4 regions of the Desulforamulus aquiferis genome follow, and region 3 is predicted to be linked to each of the others. Evidence: riboswitches for the same ligand, from Rfam matches in the RefSeq annotation. Region 3 holds a riboswitch; each other region holds the start of a gene.
What was found. A riboswitch is a leader RNA that binds a small molecule or an ion and turns the genes downstream of it on or off. The one in region 3 is predicted to bind S-adenosylmethionine.
Positions count from the first base shown of each region.

Region 1: another riboswitch for S-adenosylmethionine. It lies ahead of P6N53_RS02385 (homocysteine synthase); the one in region 3 lies ahead of P6N53_RS12525 (homocysteine biosynthesis protein).
Region 2: another riboswitch for S-adenosylmethionine. It lies ahead of P6N53_RS01625 (hypothetical protein); the one in region 3 lies ahead of P6N53_RS12525 (homocysteine biosynthesis protein).
Region 4: another riboswitch for S-adenosylmethionine. It lies ahead of metK (methionine adenosyltransferase); the one in region 3 lies ahead of P6N53_RS12525 (homocysteine biosynthesis protein).

Region 1 is NZ_JARPTC010000003.1:527-8,173, forward strand. It holds gene P6N53_RS02375 (peptide chain release factor 3) at 364-1,968, opposite strand; gene metA (homoserine O-acetyltransferase MetA) at 2,778-3,695, opposite strand; gene P6N53_RS02385 (homocysteine synthase) at 3,722-5,002, opposite strand; SAM riboswitch class I at 5,074-5,180, opposite strand; gene P6N53_RS02390 (spermidine synthase) at 5,240-6,214, opposite strand; gene P6N53_RS02395 (lipid II:glycine glycyltransferase FemX) at 6,216-7,334, opposite strand; gene P6N53_RS02400 (UDP-N-acetylmuramoyl-L-alanyl-D-glutamate--2,6-diaminopimelate ligase) at 7,365-7,647, opposite strand, start outside.
Region 2 is NZ_JARPTC010000002.1:107,057-114,703, forward strand. It holds gene P6N53_RS01615 (Na/Pi cotransporter family protein) at 1-968, opposite strand, end outside; gene P6N53_RS01620 (BaiN/RdsA family NAD(P)/FAD-dependent oxidoreductase) at 1,186-2,463, shown strand; SAM riboswitch class I at 2,516-2,624, shown strand; gene P6N53_RS01625 (hypothetical protein) at 2,698-3,381, shown strand; gene P6N53_RS01630 (homocysteine S-methyltransferase family protein) at 3,384-5,786, shown strand; gene P6N53_RS01635 (ASKHA domain-containing protein) at 5,804-7,360, shown strand; gene P6N53_RS01640 (hypothetical protein) at 7,363-7,644, shown strand.
Region 3 is NZ_JARPTC010000019.1:39,088-46,734, forward strand. It holds gene P6N53_RS12495 (acetate uptake transporter) at 1-208, opposite strand, end outside; gene ltaE (low-specificity L-threonine aldolase) at 381-1,415, shown strand; gene P6N53_RS12505 (ferritin-like domain-containing protein) at 1,530-1,949, opposite strand; gene P6N53_RS12510 (hypothetical protein) at 2,060-2,293, opposite strand; gene P6N53_RS12515 (UPF0280 family protein) at 2,353-3,093, opposite strand; gene P6N53_RS12520 (NIL domain-containing protein) at 3,094-3,495, opposite strand; gene P6N53_RS12525 (homocysteine biosynthesis protein) at 3,514-4,713, opposite strand; SAM riboswitch class I at 4,804-4,913, opposite strand; gene P6N53_RS12530 (hypothetical protein) at 5,111-5,236, shown strand; gene P6N53_RS12535 (ribose-phosphate diphosphokinase) at 5,503-6,450, opposite strand; gene glmU (bifunctional UDP-N-acetylglucosamine diphosphorylase/glucosamine-1-phosphate N-acetyltransferase GlmU) at 6,482-7,647, opposite strand, start outside.
Region 4 is NZ_JARPTC010000032.1:1,916-9,562, reverse strand. It holds gene P6N53_RS17555 (phosphoglucomutase/phosphomannomutase family protein) at 1-361, shown strand, start outside; gene P6N53_RS17550 (S8 family serine peptidase) at 515-3,571, shown strand; gene murJ (murein biosynthesis integral membrane protein MurJ) at 3,762-5,333, shown strand; gene P6N53_RS17540 (YlmC/YmxH family sporulation protein) at 5,391-5,651, shown strand; SAM riboswitch class I at 5,714-5,811, shown strand; gene metK (methionine adenosyltransferase) at 5,929-7,119, shown strand; gene P6N53_RS17530 (glycosyltransferase) at 7,209-7,647, shown strand, end outside.

The DNA of each region.
Region 1 (7,647 bases), on a different contig from region 3:
CGCTCAGTCGGTCGCTTCCTTGCTATGCTCGCATCTAAAATGTCTCAGAACGCTTGTGTTATTCAAGGTTCTGCTCTAGCCTCTCGGCCAGAAATTACATCTTACCATGTCCCTCGCTCTGTTTCAAGTGCAAGTTTTTGGTAATTTAAATTTTTTCTTCATCGCCTTCAGGGGGCGACAAAAGCTATTTTATCACTTTAGGTTAGCTACAAGCAAGTGGTAATTTTTCTCTGTCACCTTGCAGCGACATTTGTTAGTTTAGCATGGCTAATATTGTTTTGCAAGAAAAATATGTTTACTAAAGCACTTTTTTAGAATAGGGCATAAAAAATGAGTCAGAGAACTTTCCCTGACTCATTTAGATTAAGTTGCGTCGGCCAGTTGTCTGATGGGCGGATGCTCAAGATATGTGACCTTTGTATTTCGTTGAGCTTCCCAATTGAAGGCCCATTCGTTTCGGAAAAGTACTACAAAATTATCATCATCGTCTTTTAAAACTAAATTATCTACCGTCTTTAAAGATTTGGGAGTCAAATTTTCTCCGGTTGCCCAGCGGGCAATGTTGAAGGGTAGGTAGTCTAAACTAATATCAACACCATATTCATGGGTAAGTCTATACTGCAGCACCTCAAATTGAAGTATACCCACTGCTCCTATGATGGGTGATTCTAAGCCAATATCGGGGGAGCGAAACTTCTGTACGGCTCCTTCCTCCGTTAGCTGTTCTATACCCTTGACAAATTGTTTACGTTTCATAGCATCCCTAAGGTGCACTCTGGCAAACATTTCGGGCTGAAACTTGGGAATTGCTTCATAGGCAAAACTGCTTTTCTCCGTTATTGTATCTCCAATTCGAAAAATACCTGGATCAAAGATACCAATGATGTCCCCAGGATAAGCTTCATCTATGGTGGTGGCATCTTGGGCCATAAATTGTTTAGATTGAGATAACCTAATACTTTTGCCTGTAGGAACATGTTTAACCACCATACCCCTTTGGAAAATACCTGAACATATTCGAACAAAGGCAATCCTATCCCTGTGAGACGGATCCATATTAGCTTGAATTTTAAAAACAAAGCCTGAGAACTCAGGATGCTCCGGTTGTATAACACCAATATTGGATGTTTTTTCATGGGGTTGCGGGGCCAGTTCAATAAATGTTTCTAAAAAAGCACCTACCCCGAAATTAGTTAACGCACTACCAAAGAAGACGGGTGTCAATTCCCCCCTGTGTACCATTTCTTGGTCAAAGGCGTCTCCAGCCATATCTAACAGCTCTAAATCTTCTTTCAATAGATTATAAATCGGTTCACTCATAGCATCCACAATGGCAGGATCAGCTAAATCCCCTACACTGGTAGGTACAATTGTCGAACCATGTCCTGTACCAGAAAAAAGTTCTATTTTAGAAGTAGCACGCTCGTAGATTCCTGTAAATTCCCGTCCCCTACCAATTGGCCAATTCATAGGATAGGATTTGATATCCAGTACCTTTTCTATTTCATCTAGTAAATCTAATGGCTCTCTGCCATGTCTATCCATTTTATTTATAAAGGTGAAGATAGGGATACCCCTTTTACGGCAGACATGAAATAATTTTTTTGTTTGTTCCTCTACACCTTTAGCGGCATCAATTAACATGACGGCACTGTCTGCTGCCATTAGGGTACGATAGGTATCTTCACTAAAATCCTGGTGACCCGGTGTATCTAATATGTTAATTTTGTGTCCCATATATTCAAATTGCAATACACTTGAAGTTACCGAAATGCCACGTTGTTTCTCTAACTCCATCCAATCTGATACCGCATGTTGCTTGGCTTTACGGGATTTTACCGTTCCAGCCAGACGTACTGCACCTCCATAAAGCAGGAGTTTCTCGGTCAAGGTTGTCTTACCTGCATCAGGGTGAGATATGATTGCGAAGGTTCTTCTTCTTGTAATTTCATTAATTGTCTGGCTCATGCCGAAAAAAATATCCCCCGTTCTTCTTTATTAATATTTAAACTGTAATTGCTATTTTTGCTAACATGATATTATACCATTCTTGACGCAAAAGATAATCCGAACATATTATATATTATAAGGAAAACTAGCTTACAGCAAGAATTATCGTATATTATACAAAATATAGGCACTAGAAAAATAATAAAAACCGCCTGTATCGGCGGTTTTAAACTATTTCTTGTCAACGGCCAGAATAATAAAAGGAAGGGATAGAATATAACCCATCCATAATAATTGTGAGTACTCCATAGTTCCACCTCCTTATGATACTTCGTTGCCGTACTTTTATTTTTTTATTTCGCTCTTTTTCTCACTTTTTCCTCTATAGATTTTGAGGATTAATTAACTTTTTTAAAAAATCTAAAAATAAAACCGCCCTCAGGCGGTTACATTAGTATATTCTTTTATTTATCTATTGCTAAAACTACAAAAGGAAGGGTAAAAATGTATATGAACATTAGAATTGCTGCTAAATCCAATCCATTCACCTCCTTATGTTTGCTATTATTTCGTTGACTAATTCGTCTCTTATTACTAATTTCCCTTCTGATTTTTCAAAATTTACAGAATATATTTGCCATTTACTCTTTTGTCCTTAAAATAATACGTGCTTATACTAAAAGATATTCGAACAAAAAAGTGATGGTTCTGTTTCTTAAAGAACCATCACTTAACTCTCAATATTTGATTCTAAAAATAGTTTAACCCTTATCCATATCATCCTGTTATCAGGAACATTAGTTACATAACCTATTGGAATATCAGGATTAGTTAATATCATTTATATTATAAGGTGTCTCCTGATACACGTAATAATTAAGCCAGTTTGAAAATAGCAGGTTAGCATGTCCCCGCCATTTAACAACGGGAGGGTTTTGCGGGTTATCCTGGTAATAGTAGTTCTTTGGTATAGCAATGTTTATACCTTTGCTGATATCCCTCTCATATTCCAACTTTAATGTTTGTGGGTCATATTCTGAATGACCTGTAACAAAAAACATTCGCCTGTTCTTTGTCGCCACCAGGTAAATTCCTGATTCCTCAGACTCTGCTAATATCTCCAGTCCGGGATTTTCAACTATGTCCTCCCCCTTTATCTCGGTGTAGCGAGAATGGGGTACAAAGAATTCATCATCAAAGCCCCTGAGTAGTTTAACATTCTTTTGATTTACCCGGTGACTAAAGACTCCAAACATTTTTTCCGGCAGCTTATACTTTGGTACTCCAAAGTGATAATACAATCCAGCCTGGGCTGCCCAGCAAATATAAAAGGTAGAGGTTACATGATGCTTTGACCATTCCATAATCTCTTGAAGTTCTTGCCAATAGTCAACCTGCTCAAAATCTATGTGTTCTACCGGTGCACCTGTTATTACTAAACCATCGAATTTTTGCTCTTTGACTTGGTCAAAGGTCTTATAAAAATGAGCCATATGCTCCAGGGGTGTATTTCTAGAAATATGGGTCCGGGTATGGAGAAGTTCTACCTCCACTTGGAGTGGCGTATTTCCCAAAAGTCTTAGCAATTGAGTTTCCGTTGTTATTTTTGTGGGCATAAGGTTCAATATGGCAATCCTTAAAGCCCGAATATCCTGATGAACAGCCCTAGTCTCGGTCATAACAAAAATATTTTCCCCGGTTAATATATCATTAGCGGGAAGGTTATCTGGAATTTTTATGGGCATAATTTATCTCCTTTTCTACTGTAGCCTTAAGCCCTTAATGCCTGGTCCAAGTCCTCCAATAAATCCTTAACACTCTCTAACCCGATGGACAATCGTACCAGTTCAGGAGAAACTCCTGCCTTACGCTGTGCTTCTTCAGAAAGCTGACTGTGTGTAGTGGAGGCCGGGTGAATTACTAAAGATTTGGCATCCCCCACATTGGCTAAATGAGAGAATATTTTTAAGCTATCAATAAACCTTCTCCCTTCGGCCACCCCGCCTTTTATGCCAAAGGTTAGAATTGCCCCCGCACCCTTTGCTAGATACTTACTGGCCAGGCTGTGGGATGGATGGTTAGACAGTCCAGGGTAGGAAACCCAACTTACCTTAGGGTGATTTGCCAGAAATTCAGCCACCTTCTGAGCGTTAGTTACATGTCTATCCATTCTTAGAGCCAGAGTTTCTATGCCCTGCAGTAATAAGAAGGAATTAAAGGGGCTGATACATGCACCAAAATCCCTGAGTAGCTGAACCCTGGCCCTAACAATATAGGCAGCTGCACCCACATCTTTAGTGTAAGTTATTCCGTGATAACTGGGATCTGGGCTGGTCAGTCCCGGAAATTTATTATTTTGTGTCCAGTCAAATTTACCTGAGTCGATAATGACTCCTCCGATACTATTACCGTGACCACCTATAAATTTAGTAGTAGAGTGAATAACTATATCTGCCCCGTATTCTAAGGGTCGGCAAAGATATGGTGTGGCAAAGGTACCATCAATTATCAAGGGAATTCCTGCTTCATGGGCAATGGCGCTTACCGCCTCAATATCCAATACATCGCACTTGGGGTTGCCTATAATCTCTGCAAAAACGGCCTTGGTTTTGTCATTGATTGCCTTTTTAAATTCGTCTGGATTTTCAGGATTAACAAACTTAACCTTGATGCCTAATCTGGAGAAAGTATGGGTAAAGAGGTTCACCGTGCCGCCATAAAGATTAGTTGAGGATACTATTTCATCTCCAGCAGCTGCAATGTTTAAAACTGCAGCTGTGATGGCAGCATGGCCAGAGGCAAAGGCTAATGCTCCAACCCCTCCTTCAAGGGCAGCCAATCTCTTCTCTAGAATATCAGTGGTTGGGTTATCAATGCGTGTATAAATATGTCCTTCTTCTCTCAACCCAAATAAGTTAGCCGCATGTTCGGAATCCTTGAAAACATACGAAGTAGTCTGATAAATGGGAACAGCCCTGGATAGGGTTTCACTATCTGGGTTATGCCCGGCATGTAGCGCCAAGGTCTCAAATCCTAATTTTTCATTACTCATAAGATATTCCTCCTTCTTAAGATAAAAAATAAAAACCCCTTCACAGATGAAGGGGTGCTTTAAACCGTCCTCTCTCATCTGCCAGGACTATGTCCTGAAGGAATTAGCACCTTGTCAGCTTAAGCTGACCGGTTGCCGGGTTTCATAGGGCCTTTCCCTCCACCACTCTGGATAAGAGTAATTGCTATTCAATTCTATGGCTATTATTATATTTTCCCTAAATAACAGTGTCAATACTTAATATAAATTAAGCATTCCGGATTCTGGCTTATCCTTATCTCTTAGAATATCGGTTTTAGTCATATAATCCACAATTTGAAGTTTTCCAATCACCAAATTAATATCCGTTAAATAACCACACACTAAATTGCCATGTTTTTTAGTCCTGGTTATAACTGTCTCCTCGTTCACTTCAGAAGATTTACATCCAACTACAATGACACTCTGAAGCCTTTCCGGCTGGTCTGGCATGTCAGGAATCATATATAGATTTTCAAATACAATCTTCAAAGAGGCCAATACCTTGTTTAAAACACCTGAATGTTGACCTAAAAGGGAGCCAAAAACATTCATCAAAACCACTCCCCTATCATTTAACTTTGCAGAAACCAATTGAAAAAATTCCACCGTTGCTAAATGAAAGGGAATGGTTTTTGAAAGAAAGGCATCCATTAATATCAAGTCATAATTGCTTTGTTCCTGTTCCATTAGTTCTCTGCCATCACCTATGGAGACTGCTAGTCTTTTGTCCTCGGGCAATTTAAAATAGTTCCTGGCTACCTGCTCTACCACCGGGTCGATCTCCAAGACCTTAAGGGTTTTAATGTCTTGATAGATATCTAAGAACTGCCTTGGTACTACCCCTCCTCCTAAACCAACCATTAAAACACTCTTAATGGACGGGTTAAACAAATGCCCCAAATGGCAATAGCCCGCATAGGGGGGGGAATTGTCCCTATGTTCCCCTAGGGACATATAGCTTTGATAAAAATGCTCCGGAAATTGAAGGTTGGGGCACTGCCTGTCATCCAAAAACACTAAATACCTCCGACCCCTTTTATCAATTACCTGCAGATTATTAAATGAAGTGCGGCATTCAAAGACAACCCTACCACGGATCAGGGGCAACAATCCATTCTTAATTAGCACCCTTAACCGGGTGGGTAAAAATAGATATATTCTTCTTAACATTAAGGGATTTATTAAATTCACTCTATTCCACCGCTGGATCACAGTTTTGTCGCCTGCTTAGATTTTTCTTTAGCAATAGCTGTAATTTGCCTAGATTAACTAAGGCTTTAAGATATAAGGGTTCAGCCAGATTCCAAAAAAGATACATCCCCTTATTTAGAACCATATCATACTCCCCGATGAATTCCACTACCTCCGGGTTAAAACCCCGCTTAAACTTATACATACCATATAAGGTACTGTTTGGATTAAAATCGCTTGCTACTCCAAGGAAGTCATAAATCTTGCAGCCACACTGATGGGCCCAGGCTATGGCTGTCCATTGGAGTAAGTAGTTTGGCATTACTTCTCTGTAATTGTCACTGGAGGCACCATATAAGTACCAAGCCTTTGGCCCATGGGCTATCACCAGTACTCCCGAGATATATCTACCATTATAGGAGGCTAATAACAGCTTGCCCTTCCCTCCTTCTATCAAATGGCGATAAAGCTCCTCAAAATAGGAGAGTGCCCTGACACCAAAATTATCCCTGCGGCAGGTTTCTTCCAATAACTCATAGAAAATCGGAATATCTTCAATGGTCCCTTCTTTTATGGTAACGCCCTTTTTCTGGGCAAGCCTAATATTGTAGCGGGTTTTAGATGAAAAGCCCTCAAAGATTTCATCTAAACTTTTCTCAAGGTTCAAACGACATACATGCTTTGGCTGTAGGCCACTAAAATTGCCTCTGATTCTGCTACTTTTATAACCTTTAGCTTTTAGATACCCCTTCAATACCGGAGCAGGACCATAGATATCGGGATCAAACTTGACAAAAATAGCCCTTTCCCTCTTGGCCAGGACCTTTATTTCATTCATAAAGGATTCAAACACCCGTTCATCCTCAAAGTTATCCAGCAGGGGCCCCCTGGGAATATACAAAAAGGAAAAGTTGCTAAAGGGTAGCTTCTTTTTTAAAATTGATGCAGCTCCCTTGACAGCCTCGCCCTTGTAAAACAACAGCCTAAATGGCACCCAGCCCGTTTTTTCCTTTAAATTTCCCCAGGTATAGGTCTGCATAAAATCACACTGGGGATATTCTTTTATGATATCGTCAAAATGTTCTCGCTGTTCTTGAGTTACTTCCACTACCTTGTACATGACTATCCCCTCTATCTTTGAAATAGGCATCTAGCAATCTTGCTGCAACTGCAAGGAGGCTAAATAATAGATTTTGGAGTTTTTTAAACTGTTCCTTAATTTCATCTGAATGGCACCAGCCGCTATCTCCCAATCACATAAGGGCTTCACCTGTTTATAAATAGTTTGTGTGGTTTCATGCCCCTTACCTGCTATGATTACCTGGTCACCACTATCAGCCATAGCAATTGCTTCTTTTATGGCTTCTGCCCTGTCCAAAATGATTATATAGTCTAAGCCTTCTCTTCTTCCAGCCTCTAACAATCCCTTTTCT
Region 2 (7,647 bases), on a different contig from region 3:
GCCCAGGCTAGATAGGATACAAAGGGCAGCTGGATAAGTGTGTTAGTAATGTTGAACATGCCGTGGGTTTGGGCAATCTGCATCCTAATATTAAGTGTTTCCCAGGTGCCCTCGAAGCCGGGAATCAATACAAATACATAATTAGTGGCTAAACGAATCACCTCGGGGAAGATACCAAATAAAAACAATGGCAAAAAGATAACTGTCCCGCTAATGTTAAACAATGTATGGGTGATGGCAGCACGGCGTGCCGCAACGGTGGTACCAATGCATGCCAGTAAAGCTGTTACCGTTGTACCTATGTTATCGCCAAAGAGGATCGGAACTGCCTGCTTGTAAGTAACTGCCCCCTGGTCAGCAAGTTCCTGCAGGATACCAATAGTAGCTGAACTACTCTGTACAATAAATGTGAAAACTGTGCCAATAAATACTCCAAGGAAAGGGTTATTTTCTATGCCTACCATTAGATCAGTAAAGAACTGTAAATCCTTTAATGGCTTTAATCCAGAGCCCATTAGCTCCAGACCAAAGAATAACATACCAAAACCAAAGACAACCTGTCCAATATTGGCTACCTTTTTGTTCTTGATAAAGAACAGCATAATAACACCGATTGCAATAATTGGTAGAGCATACTTTTCCAATTTAAAGCCGATTAAGTAGGCTGTCATGGTGGTTCCAATATTTGCCCCCATGATAACTCCGATGGCTTGCCTCAATGTTAATAAGCCTGCGTTAACAAGGCCAACGGTTAAAACAGTGGTTCCACTACTGCTCTGGATTAAAGCAGTTACCAGAGCACCGGTGATGACACCCCTAAGGGGCGTCTTTGTACCCTTTTCCAAGAACTCCTTCATTCTTGCCCCGGCGGTATTTTGTAAACCCTCGGACATAAATTTTATACCGAAAAGAAAGATACCCAGGCCACCGAAGCCTAAAAATAACACATCTTGGATAGAAATTGCCATGTATTATTCCTCCATTAGTAGACATAACCTTTTATATTTTAACAAATTTTAAGTTTTGGAAAAGTACTTTAACAATCTCTTAACAAAGAATTATTTTTTATAATCTTCTTAACTGTAATTTAACAAACTGCTAACTCTAGTAGACCAATGTATAGCCGTCATGCTCTGTGATACAATATTTGGTACTAGTGTATTAACAATAGGAAGTGAGTTCGAAATGGAAAATAGCTATGATGTAATAGTGGTGGGTGGAGGGCCAGCTGGCATGTTGGCCGCTTCTGTGGCAGCAGCAAAGGGTGCTAAAACCCTGCTCCTTGAGAAAAATGAACGCTTAGGTAAAAAAATGCTGATAACAGGTGGAGGAAGGTGTAATTTAACCAACGATACCGATATTGAGCAAATGGTTGCCAATATTCCCGGTAACGGGAAGTTTGTTTTCGGCAGCCTATATAGATTTTCAGGGCAGGATTTAAGGGATTATTTTAATAAATTAGGTATTAAGACTAAGGTGGAAAACCAGGGAAAAGTATTTCCCAGAAGTAACAGTGCTGCCCAGGTGGTAGAGGCATTGGAAAAGCATCTATTAAAGTTAGGTGTGAGGATCAAGTACCAGGCAAAGGTTGATGCCCTCATTGAAGGGTGGGGATGTTGCCGCGGTGTGGTGGTTGGGGGAAAAGAGCTAAAGTCAAAGGCAGCGGTGATAGCCACCGGGGGACTTTCGTACCCCAAAACCGGCAGCACCGGAGATGGTTATAAAATAGCCGGAAAGCTGGGCCATACTGTTACAAAACTATTTCCTTCAGCGGTATCGGTAACATGCTCAGATCCATGGATTAGGGAAAGGGATGTTCAGGGTTTATCCTTACCCTCGGTAAAAATCACCCTATATAATGGTAAAGGAAAAATAATGGCCTGTGAAATGGGGGACATTATTTTTACTCACTGGGGTATATCCGGGCCGGGCGCCCTCAGGGTAGGAAGGTATGTGTCCATAGAAAAACAGAAAACAGGGATAGAAAGCATTAGGGGAGAGATAGACTTATACCCAAGCACAAATCAAGAGGAAATAGCCCGAAGGCTTGGGCAAATTGCCCTTGAGGAAAATAAAAAGATCTTAAAGACTGCTTTAGCGACGGTGGTGCCGGAACGCCTAGCTCTGGTATTGGCAGAGCTGGCCGGGGTTAGCCCCCAGGTAACTGTGGGAGCGATCCAGAAAGAAACTTGGCGTAGGCTGGCCTTACTATTAAAAGGACTGCCTGTAAATATTGAAGGGACCAGATCAATTGATGAGGCTACTGTTACCGGTGGAGGGATAGCAGTGAAGGAAGTGGATCCCCGTTCAATGGAATCCAAACTGATAAAGGGACTTTTTTTTGCCGGAGAAATACTGGATATTGATGCCCATACGGGAGGGTTCAATATGCAGGTGGCCTTTAGTACAGGCTATGTAGCCGGAGAAGCTGCCGCTAAACATGCTTTAGAAAGTATTGACTGATAGTGCTAAATTAGTGTAAATTACGATTAATAAACAAATACCGACAATGATTACTTTATCAAGAGTGGTGGAGGGACTGGCCCAATGAAACCCGGCAACCGGCCTAAGATGGCGGCGGTGCCAACTCCTGCGGAGCTTTTTGAAGCTCGGAAAGATGAGGTGCGCTAAGGATGTTAAACCTACGCCCTTTAAATGGGCGTTTTTTTATATAAAATTACTTGCGGGAGGTTACTTATGCTGCTGCCCCAGGTGCCGGTGGAGATAAGGCTGGATAAGGTGCTGGGACTGCTAGGGCAAGGGGATAATAGTGAGTCGTTAGTCTCTCCCCTAGGAAACATAGTTGGTGAGGTAATTACACAGGCAAAATCCCTGTTATGTCCAACCGCAGCCTGGTCATGTTATGAATTATCATTAGAGGGCTATTTGATAGGTCCCGGGGGAGATAATATTCCTCTTCCAGGTATAAAGTTCAATAATACAAAAATCGAGAGAGTTAGTGTGATAGCAGTATCCATAGGAGAAGCTATAGAAAATAAGGTACAGGAAGCATTTAAACAGGGAAACTTTACCACCGCCATAATACTTGATTCTGTGGGAAACATTGCAGTTCAAGAGGTTGCTGATTGGATAGTAAATCTATTGTCCAAGCAATATCGAAGCAAGGGGTTGTTCCCCACACCAAGGTATATTCCCGGCTGTAAAGAAAATGAGCTGGCCTATTTACCACTTCTCATGGAACTAGCCGGGGCAGGTAATTTAAGTATAAATTGTACCCCGTATTACCAACTGGAGCCGGTAAAATCCCTTGTCTTTTGGGTGGGATGGGGTCCTAATAGAAGTATTATCCAGGTTAAATGTATGTCCTGCCAAAAAGAAAATTGTATATACCGAGTTAGAATAATGGAAGGAGAGGGTTAAGTTTGACCTTCAGGGATAGAGTAGGAAAGGAAATTCTGGTTGTGGACGGGGCTATGGGTACCCTGCTGCAGCAAAAGGGACTGCCATCAGGCTGGTGTCCCGAGGAGTGGAATGTAAGTCAGCCCGAAGCTGTAAAGGACATACACCGGCTATATTTAGAGGCGGGTGCAGATATAATTACAACTAATACCTTTGGCGCAATAAGTACAAAGCTTGAGGAGTATGGCTATGGACATAGTGTCAGAGACTTTAATCTTGCTGCTGTTAGATTAGCTAAAGAAGCAGCCCAACCCTTTGGAGCAATGGTTGCAGGCTCTGTTGGACCTTTAGGAAAATTCTTGCAGCCCCTTGGGACTCTAAGCTTTGATGAGGCCTACCAGCAATTTTACGAACAATGTAGGTGTTTGGTTGAGGCAGGAGTAGATTTAATACTCTTTGAAACCTTTGGGGATATTGGTGAGATGCGGGCAGCCCTGGTGGCAGCAGCAGATGCGGGAGATATTCCGGTAGTTGCCAGCTTTACCTTTGATGAAACAGGTAGGACCTTTACAGGAACCGACCCGGAAACTGCTGCTGTGGTGGCCGAGGGCTTAGGGGCTGTGGCCATTGGGGTTAACTGCTCGGTGGGACCAAAACAGTTAGTAAGTGTAGTTAAAAAGCTGGGCCAAAGCACAAACATTCCCATCCTGGTATCCCCCAATGCGGGCATGCCTGAGATTGTTGATGGAAGAACCGTATTTAGAGAAATGCCGGAAACAATGGCACAATATGCAGCCAGTTTTGTTGAGTATGGCGCATCACTCCTTGGCGGGTGTTGCGGAACAACACCAGAACATATTCAAGCCATCAAGGGCAGCGTTAAACACTTACAACCAGTGAAGAGATCTAGGCAGTTTGGACTCAGGGTGGCCAGCCGGGTAAAAACGGTTGCTATTGAACCAAACGGTATTCCTGTGGCTATTGGAGAGAGGTTAAACCCAACGGGGAAAAAAGCTCTGCAGGCCGAAATAAGGGAAGGGAAAACTGAGATTACCCGTAGAGACGCCCTGGCCCAGGTACAGTCAGGGGCAGCTATCCTTGATGTTAATGTTGGTGTTGGTGGTGTTGACCAGATTGCAGCCATGGAGAGGGCAGTTAATGCCGTGCAAATTTTAGTGGATGCACCCCTGTGTATAGATAGTACAGACCCAAAGGTTATCGAACACGCCCTGAAAATATATCACGGCAAAGCGATCATAAACTCTGTAAATGGTGAAGAACACAGTTTAGAGACTATCCTGCCCTTAGCAAAAAAATATGGTGCTGCTTTGATAGCCCTCACCCTGGACGACGCCGGCATTCCTCCCACCGCGGTAGAGCGACTGGCTGTGGCTAGAAAAATTGTGGAGCGGGCTGAAGCAGTTGGCATTCCACGGGAGGACATAATGGTGGACTGTCTGGTACTCACTGTCAGCGCTCAGCCTGAAGGTGTGCCTGAGACCTTGAAGGCCATTACTATGGTTAAAAGGGAACTTGGGACAACCACTAGTTTAGGCGTGAGTAACGTCTCCTTTGGTTTACCTAACCGGGGTTTGATAAATGCTGCTTTCTTTGCCATGGCCCTGTATGCGGGACTAGATGCAGCTATACTTAATCCCCAGGAACAACGTATGATGGAAACCCTCAGGGCATCTGCCGTATTATGCGGCAGGGATATGAGGGCGGAACAATATATTGCCTGGGAACAGTCAAAGGATGGTAGAGTTACCCCTGCTAAAACTGAAGAGGTTAAGGCGTTCACTCCCCTGGAGATGTTATACAATGCTGTTTTATCAGGGGATAAGGATAATATCATCAGCTACATTGAAAAGGCCATTACCGATGGGTTGGCACCCATGGATATTCTCGATAAAGCTCTTATTCCTGGTATTGAGGAAGTGGGTAAAAAATATGGAGAAGGGAAGTTTTTCCTTCCACAATTAATGATGGCCGGGGAAACTATGACCAAAAGTTTTGAGAGGTTAAGACCGGAACTGGCCAAGGGACCTGCCAAAAAAACCGGCACAGTTGTTTTGGCAACGGTGAAGGGTGATATCCATGATATAGGAAAAAACATTGTATCTGTGATGCTGGCAAATCATGGGTTTGATGTCATTGACTTAGGAAAAAACGTTGATAACCAGGAAATTATTAAAGTAGCTGAAGAACGTCAAGCAGAGATTATTGGGTTAAGTGCATTAATGACCACTACCATGATTCATATGCCCCAAATAATAGATACCATTAAAGAAAGGGGTCTGAACTGTAAGGTCATTGTGGGAGGGGCAGCTGTAACAGAGCAGTACGCCCGGGAAATTGGCGCCCATGGTTACGCAGAGGATGCCGTTGAAGCGGTACGTGTAGCCAAGGAACTTGTGGGCTTGTAAAAAGCGGAGATGATGGGTTGAAAAGCAATAAGAAGCGGATTACCTTTCTACCTGAGGGTCACATGGTAGAGGTTGTTGGGGATACAACGCTATTAGAGGCGGCAAGAATAGCCGGTGTTGAATTAGTCGCACCCTGCGGTGGTACCGAGCGGTGCGGGAGATGTGGAGTCAGGGTAACTATTCCTGGACAGGAAGGGGCTACCTTCTCCTTAGCCTGCCAGACAATGGTTATAAATGGGATGAAGGTGTATCTAGAGGACGAAGTAAATACTCAGCCTTCCAGCACAAAACAATACAGTAAAGCTGCAGCTCACCTTGGCATGGCTATAGACCTTGGAACAACCACCCTGGCAGGATACCTTCATGATCTCACAGACGGCAGTTGCCTGTCCTCCCACTCAGCACTAAATGGACAAGTTGCCTTCGGGACCGATGTTATTACCAGAATGGCTTATGGTGCAAGGTCCCAGGAGCATTACCAGAGGCTTACCCTGGCAGCCATAAATAGTATTGAAAAACTAATACAGAAATGCTGCTCTGAGGCTAAGGTATCACCCGACTCAATTTGCGAAATAGTTATTGTGGGCAATACGCCTATGATTCACCTATTGCTAAAATGGCCCATAGCAAGCCTGAAGGAGTCCCCATTTCAGCCTTATGCCATGGGACCCACATACATAAAAGGTAAAGAGCTGGCAATCCAAATAGCTCCCCAGGCTATATGCTATTTTCCGCCATTTATTGGAGGTTTTATCGGGTCAGATGCACTTGCTGCTGCAATTGCCTGTGATTTGGCAAACTCCCAGGATAAAACATTGCTGATCGACATAGGAACCAATGCTGAAATATTACTAAAAGATAAAGATAGACTTGTAGCAGTATCTGCCCCCGCAGGACCGGCCCTTGAGGGGGGCAATATTTCAAAGGGAATGATTGCTGCAGCAGGGGCCATCAATAAGGTCTGGTTGGATTATGATGTTAACCTTGAAGTAATAGGAAATATAAAGCCTCTGGGTATTTGTGGCTCGGGAATAATTGACTCTATCTCGGAAATGATTAGGTTAGAAATTATAAATTCCGAGGGCAATATTTCCGAAGCCTCACAGTTACCACCAGTTACTTCCTTTAAAATAAGAAGCAGGTTGAAAAAGGATGATCATGGACAGACCTATTTTCAATTGGCCAATGGGGTCAGTATCCAACAAGGGGATATAAGGCAAATACAACTGGCTAAAGGGGCCATTGAGGCTGGGATTAAAATTCTTTTGAAAGACTTTAAAATAGAAGATACGGATATTAGCAGTATTTTAATGGCTGGCGGCTTTGGCAATTATCTAAATCCAGCCAATGCCCAAAGAATTGGCCTGCTGGGAAATATTCCTTCAAAGAGAATAAAACAGGTAGGTAATACAGCCGGTACAGGAGCGGTAATGCTGCTACTATCCCATACCTTAAGGAAGGACGCGGAGATTTTAAGCACTAAGTTTAAACACCTTGGGCTGGCGGAGGACCCACGCTATCAGGAGCTATTTTTGCAAAGTCTAAACTTTCCGGAGAGAGAGTGTATAGAATAAACATGAATAACAAGAAATTTATCATTCATGCCATTGGAATCTTTATTACCATCACGGCACTCCAGGCCTTTGCTGTTGATATGGAACTGACCAAGGAGATAGGAATATCCTGGTATTGGGAATTTGCCAAGGTTGTCCTGGCGAAAGATTTATTTATCAAGGCATTTATTGCTTTATTAACAAGCGCTGTAATTGTTAAATATATGGGTGCCAAAAGGACATCCACAGTACCTACAAAGCCCACAAGAAAAAAGGGCGTTCCAAAGGTATCAGGAAAAAAATAGGGA
Region 3 (7,647 bases):
TATTATCCTTCTTAAAATCTAAAATGCATGCCATCAGTTGGGCAAATGCCCCTAGAAAAATAGCCCAGGGTAGCACAAGGGCCACCCCCTCGGTCCAACCAAGCTTCTGGGTAGAAGCCACCAGGGTAACCATAGCCAGTCCAAATAGTCCTAGTGCAGATGGGTCAGCGGTAACATGTTTTACGTTTGTTACATTTGTTGCTGCCATTTTATGCCTCCATCTAATATTGTAGTTGGGATAACCAATCATGATTATATCAGAGTAACTTGTTCGGATTATTATGAATATGACAAAATAAAATAAAATTTGCGCCTTTAAAACTCTGTAGTATACTTTTTAAGTAACCCATAAAATTACTGGCCCGGAGCCTTATTAGGAGATGATTAAAATAAAAGCTATTGATTTGCGGAGTGATACAGTTACTTTGCCAACAAATGAAATGCGGGCTGCCATGGCCTCCGCCCCGGTTGGGGATGATGTATACGGCGAGGATCCTACCGTGCGAGAACTGGAGAAAAAAGCTGCTGCTTTAATGGGAAAGGAATCTGCTCTTTTTGTTCCCTCAGGAACCATGGGTAACCAAATTGCGGTGCTGGTTCATACCAAACGAGGCGAAGAGGTTATTTTAGATAGCGAAGCGCATATTTATTACTATGAAGCCGGTGGGCCGGCATTGCTTGCAGGTGTCCAGCTTAACCCGGTGAAAGGACTATTAACTCCCCAAGGCCCTGAAATCCTTAAAGAAACCCTTAAACCGGAAGATATCCATTTCCCCAAAACTTCACTGGTTTGCTTAGAAAACACCTTCAATCGGGGGGGAGGAACGGTTTTAGCCCCGGCTACCATGGAAGAGCTATATGGGATATGCCATAGGCAAGATCTTAAAGTTCACCTAGATGGTGCCAGGATTTTTAATGCCGCCATTAGCCTTAATATCAATGTTAAAGAGCTTACTTGTTGCTGCGATTCCGTTATGTTCTGCCTATCAAAGGGTTTGTCAGCCCCGGTAGGCTCACTTCTGGCAGGAACCTCAGAATTTATTGACGCTGCCCGCAAGTATCGCAAGATTTTAGGTGGAGGGATGCGTCAAGCCGGTGTTTTAGCTGCTGCGGGCTTAATAGCCCTTCAGTCAGTGGATAGATTAAAAGAAGACCACGCTAACGCCCTTCGCCTGGCTACAGGCCTTTCCTCTATACCTGGCATAAGTATTGACTTGCAAAGGGTCCAGACAAATATAATTGTAGTAAAAGTTGAGGGGAAAATATCTGCCTCTGTATTGGTGGACAAGCTGTCCGTTCAACATATAAAGTGTGCAACCTTTGGACCAGGCATCATCAGAATGGTCACCCACAAGGATGTCTCCTCCCAAGACATAGACTTCGTAATATCAACAACCAAAGACCTGCTAAACTGAGTCAATTCCAAAAGCAAAGGCTCAACAATCAGGTACACACCTGACAGTTGAGCCTTTGTTTCATCTTTGTTCGCAAAAGTGAGTCTGAGAACCATCCCTGACTCAGGTTATGTTTTAGAACTCTTTGAGCATGGCGGCTACTGCGGAGGCGTGATGATCTTCTTCTCGGGCCATACGTTCAAAAATAAAATTCTTATCTGGCTGTTCTTTGAAAATGTCTGCCATTTGACGGTACATTTTGGCTGCTGCCCCTTCCCGTTGAATGGCAATTTGCAATACTTCTTTTGGTAACATTTCAGCACTAAGCTGTCCTGCTTCCTCAAAGCCGTCAAAGTAGACCTGTTCGTTAATGGGGTCGCCGGACTTTAGCCAAATCAAATATTCCAAATGATCCTTTTCATCCTGGGAAAGCTTCTTCAGAATTTTTACCGTTTCGGGATTTTGGGACTTACCTGCCATCTCCTTGTAAAATATAAAGCTGCTCTCCTCGGATTTAATAGCCACATCAAGGATATCGTTAATAGTTAACTCCATGACCTGTTCCTCCTTATATAGTTCCCATGTAACTATATTGTAGAAAACTTTTTAAATTTTAGCCATGACAAAAGTATTGCATTTATCTTTCTTTAAAAATTTATTATCTCCTAGCCCATTTTCATCTTGTGGGCTGAGTACTGCATGATATACCCACAGGACTCGCAGAGGATAATCACTACAGGTAAACCCCGTTCTTGATTAACTTCGTATGTACCATCATCTTTTCTAATCAGCTCATTAAGGGCAAAGATTTGCGGTTCCTGATTAAGGGATTCCTCCGACATAATCATGACCATTTCTTTCTGACATTGAGAACACACTGGCTTATTAATAATAAACACCCGCCTTTAGTTAAATTAACTTCATTTTACACTAGTTGGCTTTAATTAATAAGGTGTTTTTACATAGGCACCAGCTTTATCTGACCCCAGGCTGCCAGTTTTTCACCCTTTATGGCTATAGCACCTACTACCCCGGTCACCGATGCGGCAAAATCCACAGCCCTTTGCACATCCTCTTCCGATTGAACCAAATTGCCTGCCGCGGTGGCTACAGCATCTGCCAAGGGCGTAGAGGGAGATAAAATAATGATAGCATCGGAATTGCCAAGGCTCAAAGAGTGGCCCACGGTACCCGACGAAGTACAAATCCCCAGGGGTGTTTGCCAACTTTTAATCTCTACGGCTATTTTATTGGTAAAGGGGGAGGAACCTGCAAATACACCAACCTTCCTGGTACTGGTGCTGCGCATAAATATATCTCCCCCGTTCTCAACAATAACATCCCTGGTTCTCTTAGCAAGGGCTTTTCCTACATACTGGGCAAAGGCACCGGCAACTGCAGCCATGGGCCCTACCCCTGCTGCTCTGGCTGCTTCGGCCATCTCAATAGCCAGTTTCGGAGCTCCCTCCAACATTTCGTGAGGCTTTAGAGTCTTTTTAAACTGGGGATCCCGCTGAATGTAATCTTCCAGGTACTTTCTCTGTTCCTGTACTAACACTTCGATCCAAGAAACAAGTTCTGGACTAAAGCGGTCTCTCCGAACACCAATATCCAAATCCGTTTCCTGAATGCTAACTTGGAAATGCACCAAATCAGCCTGCTTGTGCAGGTTACGATAGGTTCGCTGGATATATTCCAATTAGATCCTTACCTCCATTGCCCTTAATGGGCAAACCTTTAAACAATGTAGGCAGACAACACACTTATCACCATTGAATTTCACTTCCATTGAGGGACGCTCCATAAAGAGGGCCCCAGCAGGGCAGTGAACCGTGCAGGCCCCACAACTGGTACACCTATCATTGTTGCGAACTACTTCCTGATTTAAGGGGTGTACCGTAATTCCCTGATTGCGAAGGTATTCAATACCTTCCTCATATCTTTCCCCGTCCAGGTCTAAAACCATGGTTCCTTCCAGGTGAGGATTTATCTTTGCCTTTACTATATTAACCACTAAGTCATAATCTTTAACCAAGTGATATATTATTGGACGATCTGAAGTTGTAGAACTAAAACGCAGTACAATTTTATGCGGTGCCATATCAATCCGCTCCCTTCTTTATCTTATATCCAGAGGTTTAGCTGTTAGGCCTGCTGATGGTCCGGGTAGTAATTGTACAGGCTCTCCCAATTGGAAATCTCCCTTTTGAATCCAGGTTTTCAGGAGACCGGCAATTTCCCTAGCCTTTGGATAACTGGAAAGGGGTGCAGTGGCCACTTCCTTGCCTTCAACAGTTATTTTACCTGACTTAAGCTGTGCATAACTTACCAGTCCCAGGTTACCACCCACCCGGTTGGGATAATTTTCGCTGTAATCTACCACCGGAGCGTGCAGTTCCTCATCAGAAAGGGCAGCAAATTTTAAAATTTCTTCATTTAGAATCGGTATCGGAATACCTAAACCAACTGTCAGTGTTGCTCCATAACCCTGGAAACTGGTACCCCTGAGCCATTGGGCTTTCATTTGCTTAAGATCACCCATTACAGAAAGGGTTCCGCCGGCTGAACCAACTATATTTCCCTCACTGTCTTTGAGCCATCCAGGGAAATGCTGGGTACCATTCCAAACCACATAGCCAACTCCACCGCCTAGAAATATTCTTGTTCCGATGCCAATGGTAGCAAAGTTGGGATCCTTCATTAGGGGACTTAATTGCCCTGAAGTTGAGTAGGTGGCATTCCCCAACCGTGGCTTCAATGTCCCCATATAGGTATGGATGGTTTTATCACTCAGGTTTACAGCACAGTTATAGTTTTGGTAAGCATTTCTTGGATTGAATAGGATGGCCTCATTAATCTGATCCAAAGTAATGGTGGTTTCAATCTCCTTGCGGGGATAGCAATCGGTCCCATAGGAAAGGGCCTCTAGCTTAACCTCCTTACCGCTTACCAAATCTTCAATTACATGGCCTCCACCATAACGAAACTCCCCTGGGTAATTACTGTTGGTGGGATCATCCTCGGGAACCTCAGTAACCCCCATGTAAGCATCTACTGCAGCAATACCCGTATAAGCAGGAACATTGTTCAGCCAAACTTTCTGCATCCTAATACGGGGATTGGAATGACCAAAGTTTAAAAACGCACCCGAGGAACACATTGGACCAAAGGTACCGGTGGTAACTACATCCACCTGGGCGGCAGTTTTGGCCAGCCCTTGCTCCCGGACTTTTTCAATTACCTCTTCAGCAGTTACAACAACCGCCTTGCCCTCTTTAATTCGGGCATTAATTTCAGCATAGGTACGTTCCACACCCATTTATATTTCCTCCTTCGTGCTCCCTTGCCCGTGTACAAAATAAACCTCTTCTTTACACAGAAGAGGTTTAACGATTTTATCGCTGCACACCTCTTATCTGTCAGAAGATATACTTCTGCAGGAATTAGCACCTGTCCGGAAAATCACCGGATGGTTGCTGGGTTTCATAGGGCCAGTCCCTCCACCTCTCGGGATAAGAGCACATTATTAAATTAAGTAATTTAAAGTTTACCAACCAACCAATTCACTGTCAACAGGTTTTTTTATGGAATAATTTACCCCAAGCCAAGTGTCAGCTTCATTAATAATCCTTGACTATCATGAATTAAAGTCCCTGTATACATCTTCTGAATCTATCACACCCTAAATAAAATAACGAAACAGGGGGTGATTTAATTTGAGCAACCATCATGAAGAGGATCTCAGACCTGATTTATTAGAAACCGGAGCCTTCGATGGCAATTATCAAGGCGAGGATAGTGAAGAGCTAAACACCATCTTTTACCATTATTGGTCTAGGTGACGGGTTTGTTGAAAAAGATACAATTGGGTTTTAATAATCCCGAACAGCGACATTCGAAGCAGTGGAAACAGCGCTTCGCGAAGCTGAGGATGCGAAAATGGGTGAGCGGACATGGACGTCCGCGAAAGCCTGAGGTAAACACGATGTTTACTCGAAGGCGGCCCATTTTCGCCCGAAGTGAGGGATTATTAAAACCCGAATATAGGTAGTTTTTCGACAATCTGCAAAACCCGCCACCCCCTTTGGGGTGACGGGTTTTGCTTGCCTTATGAGAAAAGCTTGCTTACAGAAAGGTCTTCATGGATACGAATAATGGCTTCTCCCAGCAGCGGAGCCACTGAGAGCACTTTAATTTTATCAATCATCTTTTCCGGTGGCAAAGGAATGGTATTGGTAATAACAACCTCTTTAATAACAGATTCCTCTAACCTTTGGATGGCTGGCCCTGACAGCACAGCATGGGTACAGCAAACATAGATTTCTTTGGCTCCACGCTCCATCAGAGCGGCAGCTCCCTTAGTTATGGTTCCGGCCGTGTCAATGATATCATCAATCATAATTACTGACTTTCCTTTGATGCTGCCAATAATGTTGGTAACCTCAGCCACGTTAGGCTCTGGGCGACGTTTATCAATGATCGCCAGGGGAGCTCCAATCCTTTCGGCCAAATCCCTGGCTCGAGTCACCCCTCCAATGTCGGGAGAAACCACTACTACATCCTTTTTCATGGTTTGATGAAAATACTCAGCTAAGATGGGAACTCCCGGCAGGTGATCCACTGGAATATCAAAAAATCCCTGTATCTGTCCCGCATGAAGGTCCATGGTTATCATTCTCCGGCAGCCACTGGCGGTAATAATATTTGCCACCATCTTGGCGGTAATCGGTGCCCTGGCTCTGGTTTTCCTATCCTGTCTAGCATATCCATAATAGGGCATAACAGCGGTAATCCGTCGAGCAGAAGCCCTGCGTAATGCATCCACCATGATTAATAGTTCCATTAAATGCTCGTTTACAGGGGTTGAAGTTGGCTGGACTATAAAGGCGTCAGCACCCCTTACACTTTCATCAACCTCGGCTCTTATCTCCCCATCACTAAACCTGGAAATCCTGGAAGCACCCATGGTAACCCCAAGGTACTGGCATATTTCCTGGGCTAGTTCAGGGTTTGCGTTACCTGCGAATATTTTCAATCGTTTGCTACCGGAAGACATTGATTAACCTCCAAACTTTGGGAAAATCCCTTTATTTACGTCTTTTTACCCATTCTGCTACATTGGTCTGTCTTTCCCTGGCTACACCCAGTGCACCCTCTGGAACATCCTTGGTAATGGTTGAGCCGGCAGCTATTACCGAGCCTTTACCCACCTTAACAGGAGCCACCAGGTTGGTATTACTGCCTATAAAGGCGCCATCCTCAAGTATGGTTTTAAACTTGTTCTTGCCATCATAATTACAGGTGATTGTTCCCGCGCCAACATTTACCCTTTCACCGATGGTGGCATCACCCACATAACTCAGGTGAGGTATCTTACTGCCACTGCCGATGGTTGACTTCTTAATCTCAACAAAATCACCAATTTTGGCATTATCACCAATAAGGGTTCCCGGGCGAATATAAGCGTAGGGACCTACCACAGTACCATCCCCCATGCTGCTTTCGGAAACTACGGAATATTGGATATCCACATTATTACCAATAACACAATCAGTAATTTTACTGCCGGGACCAATGGAACAGCCGCTACCTATCCTGGTTTTCCCTAAAAGAAAAGTCATGGGCTGAATAATAGTATCCCTACCCACCACCACTCCTTGGTCTATATAGGTATTACCTGGGTCAACAACGGTAACCCCATGGGCCATGAGATCTTCCAAAACTCTCCGACGCAGCACCTGCTCTGCCCTTGACAGTTGAATACGATCATTTATGCCCTGAACCTCCTGGGCATCTTCCATGGTCACTGCCTGAACTATAAGCCCTTTACTAACAAATATTTGTATAACATCCGTTAGATAGTACTCTCCCTGGGCGTTGGCAGGAGTTATTTGGCTAAGGGCCTCAAACAACCCCTCAATTTTAAAACAATATACACCGGTATTAATTTCCTCCACCAGAAGTTCCTCGGGTGCTGCGTCCTTCTGCTCTACAATCTTAGAAACAGCACCGTTTTCCCTTCGGATAACACGACCATATCCAGCGGGATTATCCATTTTTGCCGTTAGAAGAGTTGCAGCCGCACCGGTATCTTTGTGATATTGAGCTAATTTTTTAAGGGTACCTTCACGCAGCAAAGGTGTATCACCACAGACCACCAGCAAATGCCCCTGGGTTTCAAGGTATTCTCCCTTTGCTTGCATTAGGGCATGTGCTGTGCCAAGTTGTTCTTCCTGCAATACCACCTTGGCCC
Region 4 (7,647 bases), on a different contig from region 3:
GGGACTCCTTGCAGCAGAAATGGTTGCCCACCATGGTAAAGGCTTAACGGCAATTTTACAGGATATTTATACCCAGTTCGGGCAGCTGTATAGTGAAAGGCTGGATATACATACAACGCCTGAGTTGAAAACTGCCATCCTAGAGCAGCTAAAGACCTTTGCACCTGGAAAGTTGGCTGGGCAGCAGGTAGTTGAAAAGATCACCCTGGACGGCATCAAGCTGGTCCTTGCAGACGGCGCCTGGGTGTTAATTAGAGCCTCCGGTACAGAACCTCTATTTAGAATTTATGTTGAGGCCAATAGCCCGGAGCAAAAAAAGCAGCTTCAAGAAGAAATAAAGCAGCTTTTGAATTTGAATTAAGATTTTATAATGAAACCATAATTTTCTTATCAATAACTATTTAAGTTTGTATTTATTTAAAGGAATTGAGTGTTATGCTGTCGAAATTCTTAGACAGCATATTTTTTCTTTGAATAACTTTGGGCATATTGGGCTTTTTTGGGGTGAGTATCTTTGTACAGTAGGATTTATAAATATAAAACTGCATTAAAAGCGTTAATTCTCATTAACGTTTTTCTTTTGCTGCCCTGGCCCACTTCCCTATTGTACGGGGAGGAGTCAAATTACCGTACCGAGAATAACCTGGCCGCCGGCATTATGGGTGTTCCCGGACTCTGGTCCTATCAACTGGGCTCTTCCATTACCGGGTTGACTGGAAAGGGACAGATAATTGCTGTTGCTGATTCGGGCCTTGACGGAGGGAGTCTTGAATTATTACATCCGGATATAAAGGACCGGCTGGTGGGAGTGAAGGATTTTAGCGGGGATGGTTGGGCCGACCCTAATGGGCACGGGACACATGTGGCGGGAAGTATCGTTGGCACAGGCTCAAAATCCGAGGGGGTTGTCAAGGGAATAGCCCCGGAGGCCGGTCTATATTTCCAGGCTACCTATAATGATAAAGAAAAAACCCTGCGTATTCCATCGGTTTATGAACTGCTGGCAGACGCATACAATACTCCCGGTCAGCCCAGGATACACGTAAATAGTTGGGGAGCCAGCTTCAGTGACGGAGTCTATGATTGGGATACCCATAGTTTAGATAAGTTTGTTTGGGATCATCAGGATATGGTGGTGCTCAAGTCGGCAGGTAATGGCTATAAGACCTCTAAGCCCTTTGTAAGTTCGCCGGGAGCAGCTAAAAATGCCATTACCGTTGGTTCCACTGAAGGAACCAGGGGTGTCGATACCAGCTCAGATAATCCGGACCAGGTGGCGGGTTTTAGCAGCAGGGGGACCCTTGATGGACGTATTAAGCCCGAGGTGCTGGCTCCGGGTACTTGGATTTTGTCTACCAGGAAGACAAAGCCTAACCTAGCCTCGGATAGTTATATCGGTTTGTATAATCAAAACTATGGCTATATGAGTGGAACCAGTATGTCCACCGCCCTGACTGCCGGCTCCCTGGCACTGCTGAGGCAGTATTTTCAGGCCAAGGGGGTAACACCCAATGCATCACTGCTTAAGGCAGCTCTCATATTTGGCACCCAAAAGCTGCCCGGTGTTTCTGCCAGTGACCAGGGTTTTGGTCGAGTGAATGTGGAGAATACCCTGGTTGCTTTGGAAAATGGCAACCTGTTTTATCAGGACAACCCTGGCCTGCAAACAGGGGAAACAGTTACCTATACTTATACCAGTAACGGGCAACCCTTCCGGGTAGTCATGGCCTATTCAGATTATCCCAAGACACCGGGGGTAGGCAAGGACCTGGTTAATGATCTAGACTTAAAGGTTATCGGTCCTGATAGTAAAGGCATTTATTGGGGTAATGGCTACATTGAGGGTGATCGGCTGAATAATGTTGAAGAGGTAATTGTGTATAATCCTGAACCAGGCCAGACCTACACCATTGAAGTGGCCGGACATGATATTGTTCACGGACCTCAGCCCTTTTCAATTGTTTTTGGCGATATGACCTATTCGGGAACTGTTGCGGAAATTAACAGTGAAGAGATAAAATTTTCCGACGGCAAAGCCTTTAAGCTTGATGAAGAGGTTAATTTTCGGGTTATTTCCGGTGAGGAGGAGCTTATCTCTGCAGCCTTAAAGGATATTCCACCAGGGGCAGAGGCCTACCTATCCTTTGGACCAGATGGGGAGGTAACCCATATTGAGGCCATTTATATAACCATGACCAGTAAAATAATGTCCAAGGAGGGTGCCAGGCAGTTAACTATCTTTGATGGTACCCGTTGGACAATGGCTGATCAGGTCAAAATTTTTGTTGGCGAAAATAAGTTGAATTGGGCTGAGCTGCCTATCGAGTCTGAAGTAAAGCTCACGGTTAACCCTGTGTCTGCCAGGGTTTGGCGGGTAGATGTAAAAAATCTACCGGACAATTCTCCTTACTATTCTTTGCCAATATCGGATGAAGAAGTAAAAAAGGCCATTGCAGATTCTAGAAGTTCAGGGAAGGTTGTACTTTCAGCCCCGGAGGACGAAGAGCTAGAAAAGTCTGTTACCTTGGCCTTTAAAGCAGCTATGGCTACTGAGATATACAGTAACGGTCGACCGCTGGAGTTAAGGCTGCCGGGCTTGATAATTGAGATACCGGCCGGTGAGTTTAGCCGCTTCGGTGCAAATTTGCAGGGGGCGCAGCTTCAGATGAGGGTTTCCTGGCAAGCTGGAGGAGAAAAATCCCTTCCCTCAAGTGATTCCTTAATGTACCTGCGTCCAGTGGGGAGACTGGTGGATGTGCGACCGACAATTGTGTGGCCTGACGGTACCCAACTGCCAGTTAGTAATACAAATAATCCTATTAAGGTAACCATTACTTCACCCATTGGTTCCACTGCCGGGCTAAACACTCAGAAAATGGGGGTTTACCGTCTTAGCGAACTAACTCAAATGTGGGAGTTTATAAGCAACGATTATAATCCTGATACGGGCAAATCAACTATTACCGTTGACCGTTTGGGTAAATTTGCGGTACTGGAGGCTAGCCGGACCTTCTCGGACATAAATAATCATTGGGCCAGGTCGGATATTGAAATTATGGCGGCCCGACATGTTGTGAGGGGAATGACATCACAAACCTTTGCCCCCAATGATATGGTTACCAGGGGACAGTTTACAGTGATGTTGGTCAGAACCTTAGGTTTTTCTGAGGATACTGCTGCAGCTAAGTTTACTGATTTGCCAGCTGACTATTGGTGTGCTGGAGATGTTGGGGCAGCAGTGAAGATGGGTCTGGCTGCCGGCTATAGCGATGGGACCTTTAGGCCTGATGAACCTATCACCAGGGAACAAATGGCTACCATGTTAGTTAGGGCACTTACTCTGATGGCTGATAAAACCTTTAGGGATACCGGTTACACCCTTGGAAAATTTAACGATAGGGATGATATTTCCGATTGGGCCAAGGACTCGGTTGCCATTATCGCTGGTGAGGGCATAATGAATGGCCGGGAGGAAGGTATATTTGCTCCCAAGGAGCAGACCACCCGGGCCGAGGCGGCCACCGTTATGGTTAGACTGATTAGCAGTATAGCAAACAGTGGAAAACGATAGTTTATTTGTTGGTAAGATAGATGATTTTAATGGGTTCTGCAGAATAGCAGGGCCCATTAGTGTTTCTTTTCCCGGCTCTTTTTAGTATAATGCTGGCGGTTGGTGAAGGATATTTGCCGGGGGAGTAGAATATACTACTTTTATTGTCAAAAACTTGTATTAATGTACAGTAAGACTGGAGGTTCCTCTTTTGTCTACCGGAAAAATGATTGCCAGGGCGGCCCTGGTGGTGGCAGTAATTAACCTGCTGTCACGAATTTTAGGTTTTGTTCGTGAGTTGGCCATTGCCTATATGTTTGGTGCCACTGCCGTCACCGATGCCTATGTGGTGGCCTTTAATATCCCAAATGCGGTTTTTGCTATAGTTATCGGTGCCCTGGCTGTTGTTGTGGTGCCGGTTTTTAGTGAGTATGTGGCTAAGGGTCAAAAGGATGAGGCCTGGCGGCTGTTTAATACGGTTATTACCATGGTCATTGTGGTTTTTTCCGTGCTGACTGTGGTGGGCTTTTTTGCTGCCCCGCTTCTGGTCAAGCTTACAGCCCCGGGACTTCCGGCAGATACCGCCACCCTGGCCATTCGCTTGACTGTGATTATGCTGCCCATACTTATTTTTTATGGGTTGGCTACGGTTTTTCAGGGGCTCCTTAATGCTAATCAGGTCTTTGCCATTCCAGCCTTAAGTACCAGTGTTACTAACCTTGTCATTATCATTTCTGCCCTGACCCTGGGAGGCTGGTATGGAGTTGAGGGACTGGCGGTAGGCACGGTGGGGGGCTTTGTGCTGGCAGCCCTGATCCAGGTTCCTAAGCTCAGGCAGCAGGGCTTTAGGTTCAAATTTTCCACCGATTGGCGCCACCCAGGGGTACGCAAGGTTATGTACCTGGTGGGGCCGGTGGCCATAGGCACTTCCCTCAACCAGATTTACTTAATCATTGACCGGATTTTGGCCTCGGGTCTGGCCGAGGGCAGCATTTCAGCCTTGAATTTTGCCAATAGACTTATTTTAATGCCCATAGGTTTTTTTGTCCTGGCGGTGGGTACCGCTTTCTACCCTTCCATTACTAAGATGGCTGCCGAGAGCAAGTATGAGGAACTGGCCAAAACGGTACGGGGGGCCTTTCGGGTGGTGACCCTTTTTGCATTGCCAGCCGGTGTGGGACTTCTGGTGTTGGCCTATCCCATCATTAAGCTGCTCTTTGAAAGGGGCCAATTTGATGCCCGGGCCACCGAGATGACTGCCATTGCTTTGTTGTTTTATTCCATTGGCCTGGTGGGGCAGGCTGCCAATATTATTTTGACCAGGGGCTTTTATGCCCTCCAGGATACCAAGACACCCGTAAAGCTCATGGGAGTCACCGTTGTAGTAAATGTTATTTTGAGCCTTCTATTTATCGGGCCCCTGAAGCACGGTGGCCTGGCTTTGGCCAATTCTCTAGCATCCTTATTAAATACTGTTATGCTTTCCTGGTATCTAAATAAAAGAATTCCTGGCATGTGGGATGCCGGTATTTTTAAATTCTTTGGGCAAGTGGCGGCTGCTTCTGCAGCTATGGCCGCTGGGGCCTGGGGTGTCAGCTATTATGCCTCCGGCTTATTGGCGGGTCTAGGCACCCTGGGTCTGGCCCTGCAGGTTGGGGCTGGGATTGCTGCCGGTGTTGCAATTTTCTTAGTGGCAGTCTTTACTTTGAAAATGGAGGAGACTGTACTGGTTTCTACCTATGCCAATAAGCTTTTAAAACGCCTGGGTCCATCCCGGGGCTAGTTAAAGCCGCACCAAATTATTCTATGCCGCATAGCATGGGATAAGGAGGTGACAGCCATGATTAAGGCAACACAACTGGAAACCAAGGATGTTGTCAACTTGTCCGATGGGGCTAAGCTAGGACCGATAAAGGACCTACATATCGACATGGAAACCGGCAAGGTCATTGCTCTGGTATTGCAGGCCCCCAGCAAATATTTCGGGCTGATGCGCTCGGGTAAAGATATGGTGATTCCCTGGGAACTGGTCAGCAAATTTGGTTTGGATGCCATTTTGGTAGATCTACAGCCCATGGATCGCCGGTATTACCAAGATTAAAACTTTGTTTGACATAAAGTAACTGCTTTGCTAAAATAAATCTGGTAAATTTCTAACTGAATCGCTCATCAAGAGAGGTGGAGGGACTGGCCCGATGAAACCCGGCAACCTCACGTAAGGTGCCAATTCCTGCGGGAAGCTATTTCCTGACAGATGAGGTTATTATGGCTGATTAAATAACCTCTCCCATATGGAGGGGTTTGTTTTTTGGCTGTGTTGCAGTTTGGTGTTTAATTTTAAAATGACAGGGAAAGTTAAATACAGGGAGGGAATCCATTTGAGCAGAAAATTATTTACTTCTGAATCTGTTACCGAGGGTCATCCCGATAAGGTGGCTGACCAGATTTCTGATGCTGTCCTTGATGCTATTTTAGCTAAGGATCCCAATGCCAGGGTAGCATGCGAAACCTTTGTAACCACAGGACTGGTATTAGTTGGGGGAGAAATTTCCTGCCAGTGCTATGTTGATATTCCCAAGGTTGCCAGGGAGACTATTTTAAACATTGGCTATACCAGGGCAAAGTATGGCTTTGATGGAGATACCTGTGCGGTCCTTACCGCCATTGATGAGCAGTCCCCGGACATTGCCATGGGTGTGGACAAGGCCCTTGAGGCAAAGAGCGGTGAAATGAGTGAGGAAGAAATTGAGGCCATTGGCGCAGGGGATCAAGGGATGATGTTTGGCTTCGCCACCAATGAAACACCTGAATTAATGCCCTTGCCCATTGCCTTGGCCCATAAGCTGGCCCGCCGTCTATCCGAGGTTCGCAAGAATGGAATGGTAGAGTATCTGCGCCCCGACGGTAAGACCCAGGTTACTGTAGAATACGATGGTGATAGGCCATCCCGGATTGACACCATAGTTATTTCTACCCAGCACCACCCTGAGGTGGATTTAGCCACCATTCGCAAGGATATGATTGAAGTAGTAGCACATCAGGTGCTACCCGCTGAATTGATTGACAGCAATACTCGCTTTTTCATCAACCCAACGGGACGCTTTGTAATTGGCGGCCCCCATGGGGATGCTGGACTAACTGGACGTAAAATCATTGTCGACACCTATGGCGGTCGTGCCCGTCACGGCGGTGGTGCCTTCTCCGGTAAGGATCCCACAAAGGTGGACCGCTCAGCCACCTATGCTGCCCGCTATGTGGCTAAGAATGTGGTGGCTGCCGGACTTGCGGACCGCTGCGAGGTACAGGTGGCCTACGCCATCGGTGTGGCTCACCCGGTTTCTGTACGGGTGCAGACCTTTGGCACAGGCAAGGTTAGTGATGACTTGATTATTCAGCTTATTAACCGCCATTTTGACCTGCGTCCTGCGGGTATCATTAAGAGCTTGGATTTACGTCGGCCAATTTATAGGCAAACTGCTGCCTATGGCCACTTTGGCCGTCTGGATCTGGATTTACCCTGGGAGCGTACCGATAAGGCAGGTTTACTTAGGGCAGAGGCAGGTTTGTAAACCTAGCTCTATAGCCTTTATTTACCACATTGACACTACACACCCCCGGTGGAGTAATAAACATACTCTACAGCACGGGGGTGTTTTTTATGTATCAGACTCTGGAAGTTTTGCTGGTGGTTATTCTGGCTTGCTACGGGGTTTACCGGCTGGCGCAGGATGTGATAAGTGCCTTTAGGGTACAGCCGGGACCACCGGTCAGCATGCTGATAGTGCTTAAGGACCGGGCCCAGGACGTGGAATATATTATCCGTAGATTGGCTGCCTGGCGAAAGCACCAGTGGGTCCAATTGGAGCTGGTGGTGGTGGATGACGGCTCGGAGGATGATACTGCAAAAATCCTGGAGGGCTTGCAGCAAAGGATACCCTTTCGACTGGTTGCCCTGGAGTCCCATCCCAAGGAAGAGTCCCGGACTGTGGACCAGGGGATGATTAGCGGCTTGCTGCACTGTCATAACAGCCTGGTATGGCTGGTGGACCTGAGAAGGATTCCCACGGGACTGCAGGCAGAGAAGGTTTTCCGTGTAT